DNA from 3 places in the Pseudomonas sp. NPDC090752 genome. Region 1 is predicted to be linked to each of the others. Evidence: predicted binding sites of a transcription regulator. Region 1 holds the regulator's gene; each other region holds the start of a gene.

Region 1 (7,413 bases):
ACAGATCTTGCTCAATAGTCTGCAAAGGGCCGGGCAGGGTCAGGAAGATGGTGTTCTTCTGGAACCAAGCATGGCCGAAAAGCTGCAGCGCTCGTTGATCGAAGCGGCTCAGCGCCAAGAGATGCAAGGCCAACCGGCCATTCTCCTGGTCGCGGGCCCGATCCGTGCCATGCTGTCGCGCTTCGGCCGCCTGGCTGTACCGAATTTGCATGTTCTGGCGTATCAGGAAATACCGGATAACAAGCAAGTCACCATCGTTGCCACCGTGGGCCCCAACGGCTGAGGTAGTGGGTTATGCAAGTTAAGCGTTTTTTCGCCGCCGATATGCGCCAGGCCATGAAGCTGGTTCGTGATGAGCTGGGCTCCGACGCCGCCATCATCGGTAACCGCCGCATCGCTGGTGGTGTCGAACTGACGGCCGCGCTGGACTACAAGCTGTCCGCGCTGGCCCCGCGCGTGCCTAATGCCGAGCTCGAAGAAGAGCTGCGCAAGACCCACACGCGCATCGCCACCGCCCAGGCCGAGCTGGACAACCGCAGCGACGCCAGCGAGGGCAGCCGCCAGTTGTTCGCCGGCCAGTCGCTGACCGCATCGGAGCCGTTGATCGAGCCGCACGTGGAGACGCCAGCCGCAGCTGCCCCGGCCGCTCCCGCGCCGGTCGACCCTCGGTTGTTCGATGCCATGCGCTCGGAACTGTCTGGCCTGCGCGAACTGCTGGAAGTGCAGCTCGGCTCGTTGGCCTGGAACCAGCTGCAGGGCAGCAAGCCGGCCCAGGCCAACCTCTGGCGCCGTTTGCAGCGCATTGGCCTGTCCGGCCCGATTGCCCGCGAACTGCTCGAACTCACCCAGGAAATCGAAGAGCCGCGCCATGCCTGGCGCATGTTGCTGGCGCACCTGGCGCGGATGATCGAGGTGCCCGAGGTCGAGCCGATCGAAGAGGGCGGTGTGATCGCCATGGTCGGCCCCGCCGGCATGGGCAAGACCACCACCCTGGCCAAGCTCGCCGCGCGCTATGTACTCAAGTATGGCCCGCAGAACCTGGCCTTGGTGAGCATGGACAGCTTCCGCATCGGTGCCCAGGAACAGCTCAAGACCCTGGGGCGCATCCTCAACGTGCCGGTGACCTATGTCGACCCGGGACAGTCGCTGGCCCAGGCGCTGGAGCCGCTGCTGCGCAAGCGCGTAGTACTGATCGACACCGCCGGCCTGCAGGCCAGCGACCCGGCCCTGCGCATGCAGCTGGAAAGCCTGGCCAGCCGCGGCATCGCCTCACAGAATTACCTGGTGCTGGCCACCACCAGCCAGAAGCAGGTGCTGACCGCCGCCTACCACAGCTACAAGCGCTGCGGCCTGGCCGGTTGCATCTTGACCAAACTCGATGAAACGGCGAGCCTCGGCGATGTGCTGAGCCTGGCCATCAGTCATGAACTGCCCGTGGCCTACCTCACCGATGGCCCGCGCATTCCTGACGACCTGCACTTGCCGCGGGCGCACCAACTGGTGACTCGAGCCGTGAATGTGCAGTTGCAGGACGAGCCCAGCGAAGAGGCCATGGCCGACATGTTCGCTGATCTCTATCACAACCCACGGCGAGCGGGTTGATGAAGCGTGTGCAAAATACCTACACCAAGGGGGCTGCTGCATCGCCCCTCGTGTGGCTTGGGTCCAAGCGAGACAAGGTAAACAACGAACATGGGTAGCATGCATCCCGTACAGGTGATCGCCGTAACCGGTGGCAAAGGTGGCGTCGGCAAGACTAACGTTTCAGTGAACCTGTCCCTGGCACTGGCCGAGCTCGGCCGCCGGGTCATGCTGCTGGACGCCGACCTGGGCCTGGCCAATGTCGACGTGTTGCTGGGCCTGACCCCGAAACGCACCCTGGCCGATGTCATTGAAGGGCGCTGCGAGCTGCGCGACGTGCTGCTGCAGGGGCCCGGCGGTGTACGCATCGTGCCGGCGGCCTCCGGCACCCAGAGCATGGTGCACCTGGCGCCGGCCCAACATGCCGGGCTAATCCAGGCCTTCAGCGAGATCGGCGACAACCTCGACGTGCTGGTGATCGACACCGCTGCGGGTATTGGTGACTCAGTAGTCAGCTTCGTCCGCGCGGCGCAGGAGGTGCTGCTGGTGGTGTGCGACGAACCCACTTCGATCACTGACGCCTACGCGCTGATCAAACTGCTCAACCGCGACTACGGGATGAACCGTTTCCGCGTGTTGGCCAACATGGCGCAGAGCCCGCAGGAAGGTCGCAATCTGTTCGCCAAGCTGACCAAGGTCACCGACCGCTTCCTCGATGTCGCCCTGCAATACGTCGGCGCCGTGCCGTACGACGAGTGTGTGCGCAAGGCAGTGCAAAAGCAGCGGGCGGTCTACGAGGCCTTCCCGCGCTCCAAATGCGCGCTGGCGTTCAAGGCCATTGCGCAGAAGGTCGACAGCTGGCCGTTGCCAGCCAACCCGCGCGGGCACCTGGAGTTCTTCGTCGAGCGCCTGGTACAGCCCACCAGTGCAGGGCCAGTGCTATGAGTGCAAGCGGTTTCAAGATGTACAGCAAGGCGTCCAAGGACGCCCAGTACGAACTGATCGAACGCTACGCCCCGCTGGTCAAGCGCATTGCCTACCACCTGCTGGCGCGCCTGCCGGCCAACGTGCAGGTCGAAGACCTGATCCAGGCCGGCATGATCGGCCTGCTGGAAGTCGCCAACAAGTACGACGCCAGCAAGGGCGCGAGCTTTGAAACCTACGCCGGCATCCGCATCCGCGGCGCCATGCTCGACGAGGTGCGCAAGGGCGACTGGGCGCCACGTTCGGTGCACCGCAACACCCGCATGGTCAGCGACGCGATGCGCGCCGTTGAAGCCAGAACCGGCCGCGACGCTAAAGATCATGAAGTTGCTGCCGAACTTCAATTGAGTCTCGATGATTACTACGGGATTTTGAACGATACCCTGGGCAGCCGCCTGTTCAGTTTCGACGACCTGTTGCAGGACGGCGAGCACGAAGGGCTGCACGAGGATGGCGCCAGTGGCCAGGTCGAGCCGTCGCGCGACCTGGAGGACGAGCGCTTCCAGGCTGCACTGACCGATGCCATCGCCAACCTGCCGGAGCGTGAGCGGCTGGTCCTGGCGCTGTACTACGACGAAGAACTGAACCTCAAGGAAATCGGTGAGGTGCTGGGGGTCAGCGAATCGCGTGTCAGCCAGCTGCACAGCCAGTGCGCTGCACGCCTGCGCAGCCGCCTCGGGGAATGGCGGGCGCGTTGAGCTCGGGGTCGTTGCAGTCGTTTTCACGTTGTACCGAATTGATTGAATGCGCGCTCGGGGCCGAGCGTGTTAGAGACTGCTTGGAGGTCTAATTGAACAAAGACATGAAAATCCTCATCGTTGACGACTTTTCGACGATGCGGCGGATCATCAAGAACCTGCTGCGTGATCTGGGCTTCACCAACACCGACGAAGCCGACGACGGCACCACGGCGCTGCCGATGCTCGAAAGCGGCCATTACGACTTCCTGGTGACCGACTGGAACATGCCGGGCATGTCCGGTATCGACCTGCTGCGCAAGGTGCGTGCGCACGAGCGCCTGAAGGGTATGCCGGTGCTGATGGTGACCGCCGAAGCCAAGCGCGACCAGATCATCGAAGCGGCCCAGGCCGGGGTCAACGGCTACGTGGTCAAGCCGTTCACCGCGCAGGTACTCAAAGAAAAGATCGAGAAGATCTTCGAACGCGTCAACGGCTGAATCAGCTCAGGGGGCGCCATGGAATCAACACAAACATCTTTGGGGGAGTTCGAATCGACCCTGAAGAAGCATGCCCAGGAGTTGGTCGAAAGCCTGGAGAAGGGGCAGTTCGGCGAGGCGGTGCAGCTGATCCATCAGCTCAACCAGACCCGCGACCGGGGCCTGTACCAGGAAGTCGGCAAGCTGACCCGTGAGCTGCACAGCGCGATCGTCAGCTTCCAGATCGACCCGCGCATGCCGCAGGCCGAGGAGGTCTCGCAGATCACCGACGCCACCGAGCGTTTGTCCTATGTGGTCAAACTCACCGAAGGCGCCGCCAACCGCACCATGGACCTGGTCGAGGAGAGCACGCCGGTGCTCAACGAGCTGGCGGCTGAGGCGCAGAACCTGAGTGTCGACTGGCAGCGCTTCATGCGCCGCGAAGTTGCTGCGCCGGAATTCCGTGACTTGGTCAAGCGCGTCGACAGTTTCCTGACGCACAGTGCCGAAGGTAACCGCAAGGTGTCTGGCCACCTCAATGACATTCTGCTGGCCCAGGACTATCAGGACCTGACCGGGCAGGTGATCAAGCGGGTGACCACGCTGGTGACCGAAGTCGAAAGCAATCTGCTCAAGCTTGTGCTGATGGCCAGTCAGGTCGACCGTTTTGCCGGTATCGAACATGACCACCAGCAGCTACGTGCTGAAAAAGATGAAGAAAAATATCCGGCTCGGGGTGAAGGTCCGCAGATTCATGCCGATAAGCGTGAAGACGTCGTGTCCGGTCAGGACGATGTCGATGATCTGCTGTCCAGCCTGGGTTTTTGAGGAGCACGTTTAATGAGCTTCGGCGCCGATGAAGAAATCCTTCAGGATTTCCTGGTAGAAGCCGGCGAAATTCTTGAGCAACTGTCCGAGCAACTGGTCGAGCTGGAAAGCCGGCCCGACGATGCCGACCTGCTCAATGCGATCTTTCGCGGTTTCCACACTGTAAAAGGGGGCGCCGGCTTCCTCCAGCTCAACGAGCTGGTGGAGTGCTGCCATATCGCCGAGAACGTGTTCGACATCCTGCGCAAAGGTGAGCGCCGAGTCGACGCGGAGCTGATGGACGTGGTGCTCGAAGCGCTGGACACGGTCAACAGCATGTTCGGCCAGGTGCGCGAACGCAGCGAAGTGACCCCGGCCACGCCCGAGCTGCTGGCGGCGTTGTCGCGCCTGGCCGAGCCGGGTAGCGCCCCAGCACCGGCAGCGGTGGTCGAGGCTGCGCCTAAGCCTGCCGCCGAGGCGGACATCACCGATACCGAATTCGAACAGCTGCTCGATTCGCTCGACGCGGTCAAGGCTGAAGCTGCCGCTGCAGAACAGCAACTGCACGGCGAGACTTCGAGCGGCGGCGGCGCAGACGAGATCACCGACGCCGAGTTCGAATCGTTGCTCGACCAGTTGCACGGCAAGGGCCAGTTCTCGGCTGATGTCGTGGCCAGTGAGCCCGTCGCCGTTGCCGCCAGCGCGCCGGCCAGCGACGAGATCACCGACGAAGAATTCGAGTCGCTGCTGGATCAGTTGCATGGCAAGGGCAGCTTCCAGGCCGATGCGCTGCCGGCTGCCACGGCCGCTGTGGCCAGCGCTGCACCGGCTGCCGGCACCGGCGACGAAATCAGCGAGCACGAGTTTGAAGCGCTGCTGGATCAGCTGCATGGCAAAGGCAAGTTCTCCGGCGATACCGTCTCCGCCGAAGCGCCGGCTGCCGTTGCCGCACCGGTCGCCGCCAAGCCGCAAATCCAGCCCGCTGCCAAGCCGGCACCGGCACCCGCCGCTGCGGCCAAGCCTGCCGCGCCAGCCCGTGCCCCAGCGGCCGAAAAGCCTGTCAGCGAAGCGGAAACCACCGTGCGTGTCGACACCGCGCGCCTGGACGAGATCATGAACATGGTCGGCGAACTGGTGCTGGTGCGTAACCGCCTGGTGCGCCTGGGCCTGAACAGCGGCGATGAGGCCATGTCCAAGGCCGTGTCGAACCTCGACGTGGTCACCGCCGACCTGCAGACCGCGGTGATGAAAACCCGCATGCAGCCGATCAAGAAAGTCTTCGGCCGCTTTCCGCGCTTGGTCCGCGACCTGGCTCGCCAGCTCAAGAAAGAGATCAACCTGGAGCTGGTCGGTGAAGAAACCGACCTCGACAAGAACCTGGTCGAGGCCCTGGCCGACCCGTTGGTGCACTTGGTGCGTAACGCCGTCGACCATGGCGTCGAGATGCCCGAGGAGCGTGAAGCCTCGGGCAAGGCGCGGACCGGTCGCGTGGTGCTGTCGGCCGAACAGGAAGGCGACCACATCCTGCTGTCGATTTCTGACGACGGCAAGGGCATGGACCCCAACATCCTGCGCGCCAAGGCCGTGGAAAAAGGCCTGATGGACAAGGACGCCGCCGAGCGCCTGAGCGAGTCGGACTGCTACAACCTGATCTTCGCCCCAGGTTTCTCGACCAAGACGGAAATTTCCGACGTGTCCGGCCGTGGTGTCGGCATGGACGTGGTGAAGACCAAGATTTCCCAGCTCAATGGCTCGATCAATATCTACTCGGCCAAGGGCCAGGGTTCGAAGATCGTCATCAAGGTGCCGCTGACCCTGGCGATCATGCCGACGCTGATGGTGATGCTGGGCAACCAGGCGTTCGCCTTCCCCCTGGTCAACGTCAACGAGATCTTCCACCTCGACCTGTCGCGCACCAACGTGGTCGACGGCCAGGAAGTGGTGATCGTGCGCGACAAGGCGCTGCCGCTGTTCTACCTCAAGCGCTGGCTGGTCCAGGGCCAGGTGCACGAAGAGCAGCGCGAGGGCCATGTGGTGATTCTCTCGGTCGGTACCCAGCGGATCGGCTTCGTGGTCGACCAACTGGTGGGCCAGGAAGAGGTGGTGATCAAGCCGCTGGGCAAGATGCTGCAGGGCACCCCAGGCATGTCCGGCGCCACCATCACCGGCGACGGTCGCATTGCGCTGATCCTCGACGTACCGAGCATGCTCAAGCGTTACGCGGCGCGGCGTATTTGATTTCGGTGGCGCGCCCTGGTGGGCTGCGCCACCTAATGGAGTGTTTATGGCAGTCAAGGTCCTGGTGGTGGATGATTCCGGTTTCTTCCGCCGCCGCGTCTCGGAAATCCTCTCGGCCGACCCGACGATCCAGGTCGTGGGTACCGCGACCAACGGCAGGGAGGCGATCGATCAGGCGCTGGCGCTCAAACCCGATGTCATCACCATGGATTACGAAATGCCCATGATGGATGGCATCACCGCTGTGCGGCACATCATGCAGCGCTGCCCGACGCCGGTGTTGATGTTCTCCTCGCTGACCCACGAAGGCGCTCGGGTGACCCTCGATGCCTTGGACGCCGGCGCGGTGGATTACCTGCCGAAGAACTTCGAAGACATCTCGCGCAACCCGGAGAAGGTCAAGCAGATGCTCTGCGAAAAGGTGCATACCCTTTCGCGCAGCAACCGCCGTTTTGGCGGCTACGCAAGCCCTGCGCCGGTCGCCGCGCCAGCGCCAACCAGCAGCGCTCCTGCCCCGGTCAGTAGCCTCGCCAATCACGCCCCGGTGCGCACGGCGGTGCCCACCCGTACCGCGGCAGCGGCGCCTGCACATTCGCCGGCTCCCAAACGCAAGCCTTACAAGCTGGTGGCCATAGGTACGTCCACCG
Region 2 (7,413 bases), on a different contig from region 1:
GTTCTCTTCGGATCGGACCATTCGCGAGTACGCCACCGACATATGGAAGGCGCTGGATTGAGCACTGGGGCCGCTGTGCGGCCCATTCGCGGGGCAAGCCCGCTCCCACAGGATTTCCGTTGCCTCGAAGGCTGCACAAAACCTGTGGGTGCGGGCTTGCCCCGCGAATGGGCTGCGCAGCAGCCCCACTCGACAGCCGGCCTGGCCGAGGCTGAACTACCGACCTAATGTGCCGTCTGACTGCCCAGGCGAGTCTCTTTACTCGCTAGCATTCAACTCTCCCTGTAAACTGCGGGGGTTTTCTCCCCCAATCCGTCCGGAGCCATACATGTCCCGCGTTACCCTGAGTCGCTATCTGATTGAGCAGACCCGCAGCAACAATACTCCTGCCGATCTGCGCTTCCTGATCGAAGTGGTGGCGCGTGCGTGCAAGGAAATCAGCCACCACGTGTCCAAAGGCGCCCTCGGCGGCGTGCTGGGCAGCATGGGCACTGAAAACGTGCAGGGCGAAGTACAGAAGAAGCTGGACGTGATCTCCAACGACATTCTGCTCGAAGCCAACGAGTGGGGCGGCCACCTGGCCGGCATGGCCTCCGAAGAAATGGACAACGCCTACCAGATCCCAGGCAAATACCCGAAAGGCGCTTACCTGTTGGTCTTCGACCCACTGGACGGCTCGTCGAACATCGACGTCAACGTCTCGGTCGGCACCATCTTCTCGGTACTGCGTTGCCCTAACCAGTACCTGAGCCAGAACGAAAGCCTCAACGAAGAGGCCTTCCTGCAGCCAGGTACCGAGCAGGTCGCCGCCGGTTACGCCATCTATGGCCCGCAGACCATGCTGATCCTGACCCTGGGCAATGGCGTCAAGGGTTTCACCCTGGACCGCGAACTGGGCAGTTTCGTCCTGACCCACGAGAACATCCAGGTACCGGCAACCACCGCCGAATTCGCCATCAACATGTCCAACCAGCGTCACTGGGAAGCCCCGGTGCAGCGCTACGTGGGTGAACTGCTGGCCGGCGAGACCGGGCCGCTGAAGAAGAACTACAACATGCGTTGGATCGCCTCGATGGTGGCCGACGTACACCGCATCCTGACCCGTGGCGGTCTGTTCATGTACCCGCGCGATGCCCGCGAGCCAAGCAAGCCAGGCAAGCTGCGCCTGATGTACGAAGCCAACCCGATGTCGTTCATCATCGAACAGGCCGGCGGCGCCTCTACCAATGGTTACGAGCGAATCCTCGACATCAAGCCGGAGAGCCTGCACCAGCGCGTGTCGGTGATTCTCGGCTCGAAGGAAGAGGTCGAGCGCGTCACCGCCTATCACAAGGAGTAAGTCATGCTCGCACCTTGGCAGCCGTTGCTGGAGTGGTGGTTCGGTTGGGGCGCCAATGCCCAGGCCGTGGCTGACGAGAAGAGCACGCTGTGGTTCGGCAAGCATTACGATGCCGACGCCCAGGTGCTGTTCGGCGACCTGGTCGAGCAAGCCCTGGCGGGCGGGCTCGACGAGTGGCAGCAGAGCCCGCAGGGCTGGCTGGGCCTGCTGATCCTGCTGGACCAGCTGCCGCGCATGATCTACCGCGACACGCCACGCGCCTTCGAAGGTGACCGACGTGCCCAGGTGGTGGCGATGCAGGGTCTGCAGAAGGGCTGGGATTACCAGCTGTTGCCGATCCAGCGGGTGTTCGTCTTGCTGGTGCTGGAGCATGCCGAGGTGTTGGACTGGCAGAACCTGAGCGTCGAGCGCTACCAGGTGCTGCTCGATGAGCAGCCCGAGGCCCATCGGCGCTTGTTCGAGGGGTTCCTCGACTACGCCGAGCAGCACCAGCGGGTGATTGCCCGGTTTGGGCGCTTCCCGCATCGCAACCTGATGCTGGAGCGGCCGAGTACCAGCGAAGAGATGGACTTTTTGCTGGAGCCTGGGTCCAGGTTCTAGTTCGCCTGTACTGGCTTCTTCGCGGGGCAGGCCCGCTCCCACAGAGACTGCGCCAACTTTGTGGGAGCGGGCTTGCCCCGCGAAGCAGGCACCACCGAACTCAGATTCTGAAACTGCCCACCAGATGCTTCAACCGCTCGACCTGACGTTCCAGGTCGGTGCAGGCACGCAAGGTGCTCTGCAGGTTCTGCACCCCTTCCTGATTCAACGTATTGATCTCGGTGATGTCGACATTGATCGACTCGACCACGGCCGTCTGCTCTTCGGTAGCGGTCGCGACCGACTGGTTCATGCCATCGATCTCGCCAATGCGCTGGGTCACACTGCCCAGGCGCTCACCCGCCTGGTTGGCGATGCCCACGCTGTGGTCGCTGTGCTCACGGCTCTGGTTCATGGTGCTGACGGCCATCTGCGCGCCGGCCTGCAGCTCTTCGATCAGGCGTTGCACCTGCTGCGCCGACTCCTGGGTACGGTGGGCCAGGTTGCGCACTTCATCGGCGACCACGGCAAAGCCACGGCCGGCTTCACCGGCGCGGGCGGCCTCGATCGCGGCGTTGAGCGCCAGCAGGTTGGTTTGCTGTGAAATGCCGCTGATCACGTCGAGAATCTGGCCGATGTTGGCAGTGTGGGCATTGAGCGTTTCGATGTTGCCGCACGAGTCACTGATGCGCGCCGACAGTTGGTTCATCACGTCGATGGTGCGCCCGACGACCTGTTGGCCCTCCTCGGCCAGCCCCCGTGCATCGCTTGAATGCTGCGACGCCAGGGCCGCGTTCTGGGCGATTTCCTGCGCGGCGGCGCCGAGTTGGTTGATGGCCGCGGCCACGCTGCTGGTGCGGCTGGACTGCTGATCGGCGTTCTGGATCGAAGCATTCGAGGCGCTGACCACTTGCGTCGCCACCGCGTTGACCTGGCCGGTGGCCGAAGCCACTTCACGAATCGACTCGTGAATGCGTTCGACGAAGCGGTTGAACGACTGGCCAAGGCTGCCGAATTCGTCCTGGGCGTGGATGGTCAGGCGCCGGGTCAAGTCACCTTCGCCTTCGGCGATGTCATGCATGGCCCTGCCCATCAGGTGCAGCGGCTCCATCAGCACGCGGATCAGCAGGCCGAGCAGGGCGATGATCACCAGCACGGCGATCAGAGTGGCGACCATGGCCGAGCTGCGTAGCTCGCTGAGCATGGCGAAGGCCGCTTCCTGATCGACCACCAGTGCCACGTACCAGTCAGCCGAAGGCACGCCGTCGACGTGGGTGAAGCTGATGAACTGCTTGCGCCCATCCAGCGTGACCTCCTTCAGACCCGTGCCGATGCGCGGAGTGTCGAGCGGATAAACGTCGGCCAGGGTCTTGAGCGCGAGGTCTGCCTTCGGATGGATGAGGATCTTGCCTTGGCCGTTGACGATGAAGGCATGGCCGTGGCCATCGAAGTCGAGGGTATTGATCAGCTTGCTGATGGTTTGCAGGTCGGTGTCGACACCGCTGACGCCGATCATCCGGCCCGCCTGCTGCACGGGGGTGGCCAGGGTGATCACCAGTTTGCCGGCCGAAGCCGAGATGTAGGGCTCGGTGACGATGGTCCGGTTGGCGGCGCTGGCCGCCTTGTACCAGCCGCGTACGCGCGGGTCGTAGTCGGCGGCGCGGCTGCCGACCGGTACCGACTGCATGCTGCCGTCCTGGCCGCCGAAATAGGTGAGCTGGAAGTTGCTGGCATACACCGGCAACGCCAGGCTGCGGTCGAGGCTGGTTTTGCCAGGGCCGTCGACGGCGATCTGTTGGGCCAGCGAGTCGAGCAGCTGGATGCGGCTGTCGAGCCAGTTGCCAATGTTGCCGGCGGTAAGGCTACCGAGGTCCTGCAGGTTGGTCTGGGTATCGCTGCGCAGGGACTGGCGCTGGCGATAGTCGTTGAACAGCACGAAACAGGTAAAGGCGACGGCCACCACCAGGGCGGCGGCCAGCAGGATCTTGTGGCTGAACTTCAGGTTCTTGGTCATTTTTTGTGATCTGCACAAGGCAAGGCGAAGGAGGCGCTGCGACCATGCGTCACAGCGTGCTCGCTGTGTCGACGCGGGGCGGGAAAACATTAATCGTTTGCGTGGCACCAGGCGACCAACGGTGTAGAACGAAAGGGGGGGTGCCAGGGAACCAGGGAGGGATTTTCCCGTCGAAGGTCACTGCAGGCCACTCGCCTGCATCCACCTTTCAGGAGTGTCCCTTCATGTCGTTGCGTTCCCTCGCCCTGTTGTCCCTGTGCGTCGTCCTGACTGCGTGCAGCAAGATCAATCAGGAAAACTATTCCAAGCTCAAGGCCGGTATGAACAAGGCCGAGGTCGAGCAACTGCTCGGCACGCCCACCGAGTGCTCTGGCGCGCTGGGCATGAGCAGTTGCACCTGGGGGGACGAGAAGAGCTTCATCAGCGTGCAGTACGCTGCTGACAAGGTGCTGATGTATTCAGGGCAGGGCCTCAAATGACGCGTCTGCACCTGCTGCTGGGGTTGTGCCTGGTGATGCTATTGGGTGGCTGCGCCACCTCGGCCAACGACCCGCTGGCGCCCAAGACCGCCGGCAACGTCGACCTCAAGCGGTATCAGGGCAAGTGGTATGAGCTGGCGCGTTTACCAATGCCTTACCAGAGCGAATGCGCGCAGTCCGAGGCGCATTACAACCTCAAGCCTGACGGCTCGTACGGCGTGCTCAACCGCTGCCGCACGATGGGTGATGAATGGCTGCGCGCAGAGGGCCATGCCAACATCCAGCAGCCGGGGCATACCGACCGGCTGTGGGTCGAGTTCGACAACTGGTTCACCCGCCTGGTGCCGGGCTTGACCAAGGGTGAGTACTGGATTTTGTACGTGGATGATCGCTACCGCACGGCAGTCGTCGGCAGCCCCGACCGCAAGTACCTGTGGATATTGTCGCGCACGCCGACATTGCCGGCATGGGAGCGCGAGAGCCTGCTGGCCAAGGCCCGCCAGCAGGGCTATGACACCAGCCGGTTGATCTGGCGGATGGCGGACAAGCAGATCGTGCAGATGCACTGAGTCTGTTGTATTACCCCTGTGGGAGCGGCTTTAGCCGCGAAGCAAGCGATGCGGTGGATGGCACGGGCTTCGCCCGTGTTCGCGGGACAAGCCCGCTCCCACAGGGATCGCGCAGCTTTCTAAGTTTTGTGGAAGACAGTTGCTCCCACACGGGCATACCTCAATTATTACCCAACAGTTGCCGCAATACCCCCAGGAACGCCCGCGCGCTTTCCCCTTCCTGCCCGTGCCGCCCTTCGCGCACCACCCATTGCCCATTGACCATCACATTGCGCACCTGGCGATCACCCCCGGCGAACAGCCAGCGGTTGAGGATGGCATCGCCATCGGCCATGGCGATGTAGGGATCCTGACCATCGAGCACCAGCCAGTCGGCACGTTTGCCCACCGCCAGCTCGCCAATCGGCTGTCCTAGCGCTTGTGCGCCGCCGCTGAGTGCTGCGTCATACAGCGTGCGCCCCACCATTGGCTGGTCTTCGCGATACAACCGGTTACGCCGTTGGTCACGCAGGCGCTGGCCGTATTCCAGCCAGCGCAGTTCTTCGACCACGCTCAGTGACACATGGCTGTCGGAGCCAATACCCATGCGTCCATCCAGGGCCAGGTAGTCCACCGCAGGGAAAATCCCGTCGCCCAGGTTGGCCTCGGTGGTCAGGCACAGGCCGGCCACGGCGCCACTGCGGGCCATGGCCGCGACTTCGCCGGGCTGCGCATGGGTGGCATGCACCAGGCACCAGCGTGCATCCACTGGCACATGCTCATACAGCCACTGCAGAGGGCGCATTGCGCTCCAGGCCAGGCAGTCGTCGACTTCCTTCTGTTGTTCGGCGATATGAATATGGATCGGGCACTCCGGGTTGCCAGCGGCCAGCACCTCACTGATCTGTCCCGGCGTGACCGCGCGCAGCGAGTGGAAGCACAGACCCAGGCGTTGCGCGGATTGAGCCGCCAGCACCGGGGCCAATTGCGATTGCAGTTGCAGGTATTGCTCGGTGGAATTGATGAAGCGCCGTTGCCCTTCGTTAGGCGCCTGGCCGCCGAAGCCAGCGTGGCTGTAAAGCACTGGCAGCAGGGTCAGGCCAATACCGCTGCTGGCCGCTGCGGCGCTGATGCGGCGCGACAGCTCTGCCGGGTCGGCGTAAGCCTTGCCCGCTGGGTCATGGTGCACGTAATGGAATTCGGCGACCGAGGTATAGCCAGCCTTGAGCATCTCGATGTATAGCTGACGGGCGATGATCTGCAGTTGCTCTGGGGTGATCTTGCCGACCATCCGGTACATCAGCTCACGCCAGGTCCAGAAGCTGTCGTTGGGGTTGCCCGCCACTTCCGCCAGGCCTGCCATCGCGCGTTGGAATGCATGTGAGTGCAGGTTGGGCATGCCCGGCAACACCGGCCCGGTGAGGCGCTCGGCACCGTCGGCGCTGGCATCCGCTTGCACGGTAGCCAGATGGCCATCCGCAGCCACTTCGAAGCGGACATTGCGGGCCCAACCGGTGGGCAGGAGGGCATGTTCAGCATAATAGGCGGGCATTGCGCTATTCCTGTTATTTTTACGACTTGTATATACATATACAGCCGTTTGCCTGCCGGGTAAACTCCGGCAAGCTACCGTTCACCCCATTAGCACAAGGATCAAACGCCGTGCCGACACCTCCTGTCTCCGCGCTGGTCACCCAGATGGGCGAGGGCCCGGCGCCGCTGTACGCCCGGGTCAAACAGATGATCATCCAGCAGATCGAAAACGGCAGCTGGCCGCCGCACCACCGGGTGCCGTCGGAGAGCGAGCTGGTCAGCCAACTGGGCTTCAGCCGAATGACCATCAACCGCGCGTTGCGCGAGCTCACTGCCGAAGGGCTGCTGGTGCGCATGCAGGGCGTCGGCACCTTCGTCGCCGAGCCCAAGACTCGCTCAGCGCTGTTCGAGGTCAACAACATCGCCGATGAAATCGCCGCGCGTGGCCACCAGCATCGCTGTGAGGTGATCACTCTGGCCGAGGAGGCGGCCGGCTCCGAGCGCGCCCTGGCCCTGGACATGCGGGAAGGCCAGCGGGTCTTCCATTCGCTGATCGTGCATTACGAAAACGGCGTGCCGGTGCAGATCGAAGACCGTTACGTCAATGCACAAATCGCCCCGAACTATCTCAAGCAAGACTTCACCCGGCAGACGCCTTACGCCTACCTGTCCCAGGTGGCGCCGCTGACCGAGGGCGAGCACGTGGTGGAAGCCATCCTGGCCGAGCCTGAGGAGTGCCGGCTGCTGCAGATCGAACCCGGCGAGCCTTGCCTGCTGATCCGTCGCCGCACCTGGTCCGGTCGCCAGCCTGTGACCGCGGCGCGGTTGATCCACCCCGGTTCCCGCCATCGCCTGGAAGGACGTTTCAGCAAATGAGACAGCTACAGGGGTTGCGCGCCAAGGACTACCCGCGCATGCCGT
Region 3 (7,413 bases), on a different contig from region 1:
TCAAGACCATCGGGCTTTATAACAGTAAGGCCAAAAACGTCATCGAAGCCTGCCGCTTGCTGGTCGAATACCATGATGGCGAGGTGCCGCAAACCCGCGAAGCCCTCGAAGCATTGCCGGGCGTCGGTCGCAAAACCGCCAACGTCGTACTCAATACCGCCTTCCGCCAACCGACCATGGCAGTGGACACGCATATCTTCAGGGTGAGTAATCGCACCGGTATCGCGCCCGGCAAGACAGTCCTGGAAGTAGAGAAGAAGCTGTTGAAATTTGTCCCCAAGGACTACCTGCTCGATGCCCACCACTGGCTGATCCTGCATGGCCGCTATGTCTGCCAGGCACGCAAACCACGCTGCGGCAGTTGCCGCATAGAAGACCTGTGCGAGTACAAACAGAAGACCTCAGACGATTGATCCGATAGTGAATACCCACCCTTCCCGATTGAAAAAATCTTTTTTACCAAAGTTCGCTTTCTCGCTATAAGGACGGCCAATGGCCCTTTGGCTTGGAGCGACTCATGAGTACCGATAAAGACGAACTGTCGATCGAAGATGACTTTGCCACCACTGACGACGATGTGCAGCCTCAGGTAGAAACCGCGAAGACCAACCTGAGCAAACGTCGCACCATTGACAACCTTCTTGACGAGCGACGTCTGCAGCGCCAACTCACGGACTTCGATTACGACCTGTAGCGCTGTCAGAAAGCCTTCCACGTGGAGGCTTTCTGCATCAAGGGTTCAGGCCAGGCCGTGGCGATGAGCCAGCTCGATCAAATCGACCAGCGAGTGCGCATTGAGCTTGAGCAGCAGGCGGGTCTTGTAAGTACTGACCGTCTTGTTGCTCAGGAACATGCTGTCGGCAATTTCCTTGTTGGACCTGCCGCGCGCCAACTGCTGCAGCACCATCATTTCCCGTGCCGACAGACGATCGACCATCTCCGACTCGCTGGTTCCCCCGACCCGACCACGTGACTTGTGCAAGGCTTGATTGGGAAAATAGCTGTAACCGGATAAGACCGCCTTGATCGCGCTCAGCAGTTCGGTGAGCTCCTGTTGCTTGCACACATAACCAGATGCCCCTGCCTGCATGCACCGCATCGAAAAATGCCCCGGCGCCTGCGAGGTCAGCACCAGCACCCGGCTCCCCGGACTGGCCGACGCCATACGGGCAATCACTTCCAGCCCGTCGAGCTTTGGAATACCGATATCTAGCACCACGATATCAGGGAGGTGCTCGCGGGTAAGCTGCAAAGCCTCTACGCCGTTGTCGGTTTCTGCAACCACATCGTAGCCATGCCGCTCCATCAGCATGCGCACTGCCAAGCGTATGACCGGATGGTCATCCACGATAAGGACTTTATTCATGCGATATCCATTCATTATTTTGCTTTGACGACGCGACACAATAACCGAGCAGGACGGTCAATGGCGTATCGTTTTCCTCCGCAAACACCATAATAGATGGACCTTACATCGCTTTCGGAATTTTCCTACATGATGTCCGTTAAGACCCTCCACTTTGAATCATTGATTACAGCCAATAGCGGGATAAGTTTCCCTCTCCGGAAACAACACACAATTCAGTAGCCGTTGAGGGTGGGCTATTGATAGCGAAAACCGCCGGAGGCAGCCTTCATGAGCAAACACCAAGCTGTAGCGCCACTGACCATCATCGCCATATTCGCCGGCATCATCGAAGCGTCCGCGCTCGCGACACTTCCTTTTCTCAGCGACAATAGTCAAAGCCTCTATACCTGGTTCTTGGTGGGTTTTCCATTTTTTCTGACAGCACTATTCTTTCTGACCCTGAACTTTAATTACCGGTCTTTTTACCGCCCCGACAGAAAGCCCCAAAAAGATGAAATCGAACAGCACTTGCCAGCCGCTGCTCCTCTGTCTGGCCACGAGATGGACGGCGACCACGCAGACAAACCGGTCACCCTGATGCTCTCCGGGCCTGAAGCACAGGTATTAATTAAACAGCATGTCCTCAGAATAATTACCCAAACGCCGATTAAAGGGGGCACCTGGATTTACTGCAACCTGGATGAACAGCAGAGTTTTCGCCTGTCTGTAAGCGCGTTGCCGCATAACGCCCTGGCGCTCATGAAATAAGCAATACAGGCTCGCGAAAAAAAACCCCGGCCTGAGCCGGGGTTTTTACAATGCGCCTCGGGGCTTAAAGCAACCCGCGGCCTTTGTTGGCGGCAATGCGCATGCGCAGAGCATTGAGCTTGATGAAGCCAGCGGCGTCAGCCTGGTTGTAGGCGCCACCATCTTCTTCGAATGTCGCGATGTTGGCGTCGAACAGCGAGTCGTCCGACTTGCGGCCGACCACGGTGACATTACCCTTGTACAGCTTCAGGCGCACAACACCGTTCACGTTGACCTGCGAAGCGTCGATCATCTTCTGCAGCATCAGACGCTCCGGGCTCCACCAGTAGCCCGTGTAGATCAAGCTGGCGTACTTCGGCATCAGCTCATCTTTCAGGTGAGCGACTTCGCGATCCAGGGTAATCGACTCGATGGCGCGATGAGCCTTGAGCATGATGGTGCCGCCTGGAGTTTCGTAGCAGCCACGGGACTTCATGCCGACGTAACGGTTCTCGACGATGTCCAGGCGGCCGATACCGTTGGCACCACCGATGCGGTTCAAGTCGGCAAGGACAGTGGCCGGGCTCTTGTCGACGCCGTCGATGGCGACGATGTCACCATTGCGGTAGGTCAGTTCGAGGTAGGTTGCCTGGTCCGGGGCGTTCTCCGGCGAGACGCTCCAGCGCCACATGTCTTCTTCATGCTCGGTCCAGGTATCTTCCAGGACACCGCCTTCGTAGGAGATGTGCAGCAGGTTGGCGTCCATCGAGTACGGCGACTTCTTCTTGCCGTGGCGCTCGATCGGAATGCCGTGCTTCTCGGCGTAGTCCATCAGCTTCTCACGGGACAGCAGGTCCCACTCGCGCCATGGGGCGATAACCTTGACACCTGGCTTGAGCGCGTAGGCACCCAATTCGAAACGCACCTGGTCGTTGCCTTTGCCGGTGGCACCATGGGAAATGGCGTCGGCACCGGTTTCGTTGGCGATTTCGATCAGGCGCTTGGCGATCAGCGGACGGGCGATGGAGGTACCCAGCAGGTACTCGCCTTCGTAGACGGTGTTGGCGCGGAACATCGGGAAGACGAAATCACGCACGAATTCTTCGCGCAGGTCGTCGATGTAGATCTCTTTGACGCCCATTGCCTGGGCTTTGGCGCGAGCCGGCTCGACTTCTTCGCCCTGACCCAGGTCAGCGGTGAAAGTCACCACTTCGCAGTCGTAGGTATCTTGCAGCCACTTGAGAATCACCGAAGTATCAAGGCCGCCGGAATACGCCAGTACGACCTTTTTTACGTCCGCCATGCCATCACTCCACGGGGTTGTACGGAAAGGGATCGATTCTACCGGCGTTGCGGATAAATTTACAGTGGGGCGACAGCTTCTGACGACAAAGCGACAGGAACGGTCGAGCGCGCGACGCCCTGTCGCATCAGGGCGATTTTGCGGCCGGAGCAGCCGACGCTGCCGAAGCGGGGGCTGCAGCGGGCGCTGGGGCCGGCTGCTGGATGGACTGAGCGGCAGGCTTCTCAATCGGTGTAACCCGATCCAATTCGATATTCACCCGCCGATTCCGCGCCCGGTTCGCCGCACTATTGTTCTTCACCAGCGGATAGCGTTCACCGTGGAAGCGCACAGTAATCTGCTCTTCCGGCACACCATGAGCCTTGAAGTAATCCGCAACGGCCAACGCCCGACGCCGCGAAGTATCACGGTTGGTCAGACGATTGCCGCTGTTGTCGGAGTGGCCATTGAGTTCGATGTGATTAACGGTCGGATCAGCCTTGAGGTAGTCGAGAATCACATCCAGCCGCGCCCGCGCCGACGCATCAAGGTCGATACCGCCGCCCGGGAAGCCGACCTGAGTCTGGCGCACCTGGTCGTAATTCATCGCCAACATCTTGCCGGCACAGGCCTGGTAGTCGCTGTACGCCTTGGCAAAGCTCACCGGCAACACGCGCACTTCCATGGGTCGCCCCTCCTCGCCGGTGTAGCTGCGCAACACCGTACTGCGGCCATCCAGCAGGCCGTTGATCAGGCGACTGGCCTGGCCCTGGGACGAACTGAACAGCACGCCGCTGCGGCCCAGATGCACGGCCCCCAGGTTGATATCGCCGCGCCCTGGTTGCCAAGGGGCAGCAGCGGCCAGCAATGTGGCGGAGCCTGTGCCCAGCGCACTGCTGGCCGAACGTAGCTGGAAGACCGGCTGCTCACCCGCACGTTGTACGAACTCACCACTGCCGAAACCGTCGATCGGCTGGATCAAGCGACATTCGAACTGGTCACCCTCGACTTTCCAGGCGATGTTCTCCATGCGGGTCTGGAAGGTCAATGCACCGGCCGGCAGGCTGGCGAACAGGGTCAACAGGGCTAGGTAACGCTGGCGCACGGGCGGCTCCACTAATTCTGACGGCTTACAGGCAGGCTATCGGACGCTTGTCGGAAAACTTGATAGCCGTGCTCGGCACGGGGTTTTCCGGTAGCATTGGGGCCTGAGTTCGACCCGCCTGGAATCCCCAATGTCCGATCGCCTGACCCTCCTGCGTCCCGACGACTGGCACATCCATCTGCGCGATGGTGCCGTCCTGCCCCATACCGTTGGCGATGTGGCGCGTACCTTCGCCCGTGCCATCATCATGCCCAACCTGGTTCCGCCGGTCCGCAATGCCGACGAAGCCGCCGCCTACCGCGCGCGCATCCTTGCCGCCCGCCCGGCCGGCAGCCGCTTCGAGCCGCTGATGGTGCTGTACCTTACCGACCGCACCAGCCCCGAGGACGTCCGCGCGGCCAAGGCCAGCGGCATCGTGTACGCCGCCAAGCTGTACCCGGCCGGGGCCACCACCAACTCCGATTCCGGCGTAACCAGTATCGACAACATCTTCCCGGCCATCGAAGCACTGGCGGAAGTCGGCATGCCGCTGCTGGTGCACGGTGAAGTGACCCGCGCCGAGATCGACGTATTCGACCGCGAGAAGCGCTTCATCGACGAGCACATGCGTCGCTTGGTCGAACGCTTCCCGACGTTGAAAGTGGTGTTCGAGCACATCACCACGGCCGATGCCGCGCAGTTCGTCACCGAGGCCCCGGCCAACGTCGGTGCGACCATCACTGCCCAGCACCTGCTGTACAACCGCAACCACATGCTGGTCGGCGGCATCCGCCCGCACTTCTACTGCCTGCCGATCCTCAAGCGCAACACCCACCAGGTGGCGCTGCTGGACGCCGCCACCAGCGGCAATCCGAAGTTTTTCCTCGGCACCGACTCGGCACCGCATGCCCAGCACGCCAAGGAAGCGGCCTGCGGTTGCGCCGGCTGCTACACCGCCTATGCGGCCATCGAGATGTACGCCGAAGCCTTCGAGCAGCGTAATGCGCTGGACAAACTGGAAGGTTTCGCCAGCCTGCACGGCCCGGCCTTCTATGGCCTGCCGGCGAATACCGACAGCATTACCCTGGTCCGCGAAGAGTGGACCGCTCCGGCCAGCCTGCCATTTGGCGAGCAGACCGTGATCCCGCTGCGCGCCGGTGAAAAACTGCGCTGGCGCCTGCTGGAGGACAACGCGTGAGCGAAGACCTCTACGAAGACGATCAGGACGGCCAGGCCGGCAGCGGCTCACGTCACCCGATGGCCGAGCGCTTCCGTGGCTACCTGCCGGTGGTGGTGGATGTCGAGACCGGTGGCTTCAACAGCGCCACCGACGCCCTGCTGGAAATCGCCGCCGTGACCATCGGCATGGACGAAAAGGGCTTCCTGTTCCCAGAACACACCTACTTCTTCCGTGTCGAGCCGTTCGAGGGCGCCAACATCGAGGCAGCGGCGCTGGAGTTCACCGGTATCAAGCTGGACCACCCGCTGCGCATGGCAGTGAGCGAGGAAAGCGCGCTGACCGACATCTTCCGTGGCGTGCGCAAGGCACTCAAGGCCAATGGCTGCAAGCGGGCGATCCTGGTCGGCCACAACAGCAGCTTCGACCTCGGCTTCCTCAACGCTGCCGTGGCGCGCAACGACCTCAAGCGCAACCCGTTCCACCCGTTCTCCAGCTTCGACACCGCCACGCTTGCGGGCCTGGCGTATGGCCAGACCGTGTTGGCGCGGGCCTGTCAGAGCGCCGACATCGACTTCGATGGCCGTGAGGCGCATTCGGCGCGTTACGACACCGAAAAGACCGCCGAGCTGTTCTGCGGCATCGTCAACCGCTGGAAAGAAATGGGCGGCTGGCGCGACTTCAACGACTGAGTGGCGCTGCCATAAAAAAACCGGCCATGTAGGCCGGTTTTTTTATGCACTTGGCAATTACAGCTTGCCAGCGTTCTCGCTCAGGTAAGCCGCGACGCCTTCTGGCGAAGCGTTCATGCCCTTGTCGCCTTTTTTCCAGTTGGCCGGGCAGACTTCGCCGTGCTCTTCGTGGAATTGCAGGGCATCGACCAGACGCAGCAGCTCGTCCATGTTACGGCCCAGCGGCAGGTCGTTGATGATCTGCGAACGGACAACACCGTTGGTGTCGATCAGGAAGGCACCACGGAAGGCCACGCCGCCTTCGGACTCAACGTCGTAGGCCTTGCAGATTTCGTGGGTCATGTCGGCCGCCAGGGTGTACTTGACCTGGCCGATACCGCCGTTGTTGACCGGGGTGTTACGCCAGGCGTTGTGGGTGAAGTGCGAGTCGATCGACACGCCGATCACTTCAACGTTGCGCGCCTGGAAGTCAGGGATGCGGTTGTCCAGAGCGATCAGCTCGGACGGGCAGACGAAGGTGAAGTCCAGCGGGTAGAAGAACACCAGGCCGTACTTGCCCTTGATGGCCGAGGCCAGGTTGAAGCTGTCGACGATTTCGCCATTGCCCAGCACAGCCGGTACGGTGAAATCGGGGGCTTGTTTGCCAACGAGTACGCTCATTGTAATCTCCTGATGAGGATGAAAAAACGTTTGCCGGGCCAAAACGGGCCTGCCCGACATCCAACAAAGGCCGACCATCATACACGGCTTCTGATGACAGGCCGAATCCAGCCAACGGTCGCTCAAGCACAGGCGTTCCGACGAAGTGTTTTGACAAGCATTCTCATTACCATTACTCTCCAACCATCGACTCAACCAGCGATGGTCCGACTTTATGTATGTGTGTCTTTGTGTCGGCGTGACCGACGGACAGATCCGCGATGCGATCTATGAAGGATGCTGCAGCTACAAGGAAGTTCGAGCCGCGACCAATGTCGCCAGCCAATGTGGCAAATGTGCGTGCCTGGCCAAGGAAGTGGTCCGCGAGACCCTTACCGAGCTTCAGGTGAGCCAGCAGGCTGCCCTGCCCTACCCGGTAGAATT

The links. The regulator FliA, encoded in region 1, starts transcription of late flagellar genes. The targets are predictions, from matches to a motif close to CTAAAGTTTNNNNNNNNNNNGCCGNTAA.
Region 2: the regulator FliA is predicted to act here: its motif matches at 2,788-2,815, upstream of ACZ6YA_RS10060 (methyl-accepting chemotaxis protein).
Region 3: the regulator FliA is predicted to act here: its motif matches at 4,519-4,546, upstream of ACZ6YA_RS20845 (flagellar protein MotY).

What each region holds. Positions count from the first base shown of each region.
Region 1 covers NZ_JBVJLI010000001.1:7,744-15,156, forward strand. Annotated here, with positions in the region: gene flhA (flagellar biosynthesis protein FlhA) at 1-283, shown strand, start outside; gene flhF (flagellar biosynthesis protein FlhF) at 295-1,602, shown strand; gene fleN (flagellar synthesis regulator FleN) at 1,693-2,526, shown strand; gene fliA (RNA polymerase sigma factor FliA) at 2,523-3,263, shown strand; gene ACZ6YA_RS00065 (chemotaxis response regulator CheY) at 3,368-3,742, shown strand; gene ACZ6YA_RS00070 (protein phosphatase CheZ) at 3,761-4,549, shown strand; gene ACZ6YA_RS00075 (chemotaxis protein CheA) at 4,562-6,766, shown strand; gene ACZ6YA_RS00080 (protein-glutamate methylesterase/protein-glutamine glutaminase) at 6,813-7,413, shown strand, end outside.
Region 2 covers NZ_JBVJLI010000005.1:296,205-303,617, reverse strand. Annotated here, with positions in the region: gene ACZ6YA_RS10075 (glycogen/starch/alpha-glucan phosphorylase) at 1-61, shown strand, start outside; gene ACZ6YA_RS10070 (class 1 fructose-bisphosphatase) at 329-1,339, shown strand; gene ACZ6YA_RS10065 (DUF924 family protein) at 1,343-1,939, shown strand; gene ACZ6YA_RS10060 (methyl-accepting chemotaxis protein) at 2,040-2,765, opposite strand; partial or broken gene ACZ6YA_RS10055 (cache domain-containing protein) at 2,895-3,932, opposite strand; gene bamE (outer membrane protein assembly factor BamE domain-containing protein) at 4,157-4,411, shown strand; gene ACZ6YA_RS10045 (lipocalin family protein) at 4,408-4,980, shown strand; gene ACZ6YA_RS10040 (formimidoylglutamate deiminase) at 5,141-6,511, opposite strand; gene hutC (histidine utilization repressor) at 6,658-7,368, shown strand; gene ACZ6YA_RS10030 (HutD/Ves family protein) at 7,365-7,413, shown strand, end outside.
Region 3 covers NZ_JBVJLI010000017.1:57,473-64,885, forward strand. Annotated here, with positions in the region: gene nth (endonuclease III) at 1-413, shown strand, start outside; gene ACZ6YA_RS20825 (PA3496 family putative envelope integrity protein) at 518-694, shown strand; gene ACZ6YA_RS20830 (response regulator) at 740-1,366, opposite strand; gene ACZ6YA_RS20835 (hypothetical protein) at 1,637-2,116, shown strand; gene ACZ6YA_RS20840 (argininosuccinate synthase) at 2,181-3,398, opposite strand; gene ACZ6YA_RS20845 (flagellar protein MotY) at 3,526-4,482, opposite strand; gene pyrC (dihydroorotase) at 4,613-5,659, shown strand; gene rnt (ribonuclease T) at 5,719-6,330, shown strand; gene ACZ6YA_RS20860 (peroxiredoxin) at 6,388-6,990, opposite strand; gene ACZ6YA_RS20865 (bacterioferritin-associated ferredoxin) at 7,205-7,413, shown strand, end outside.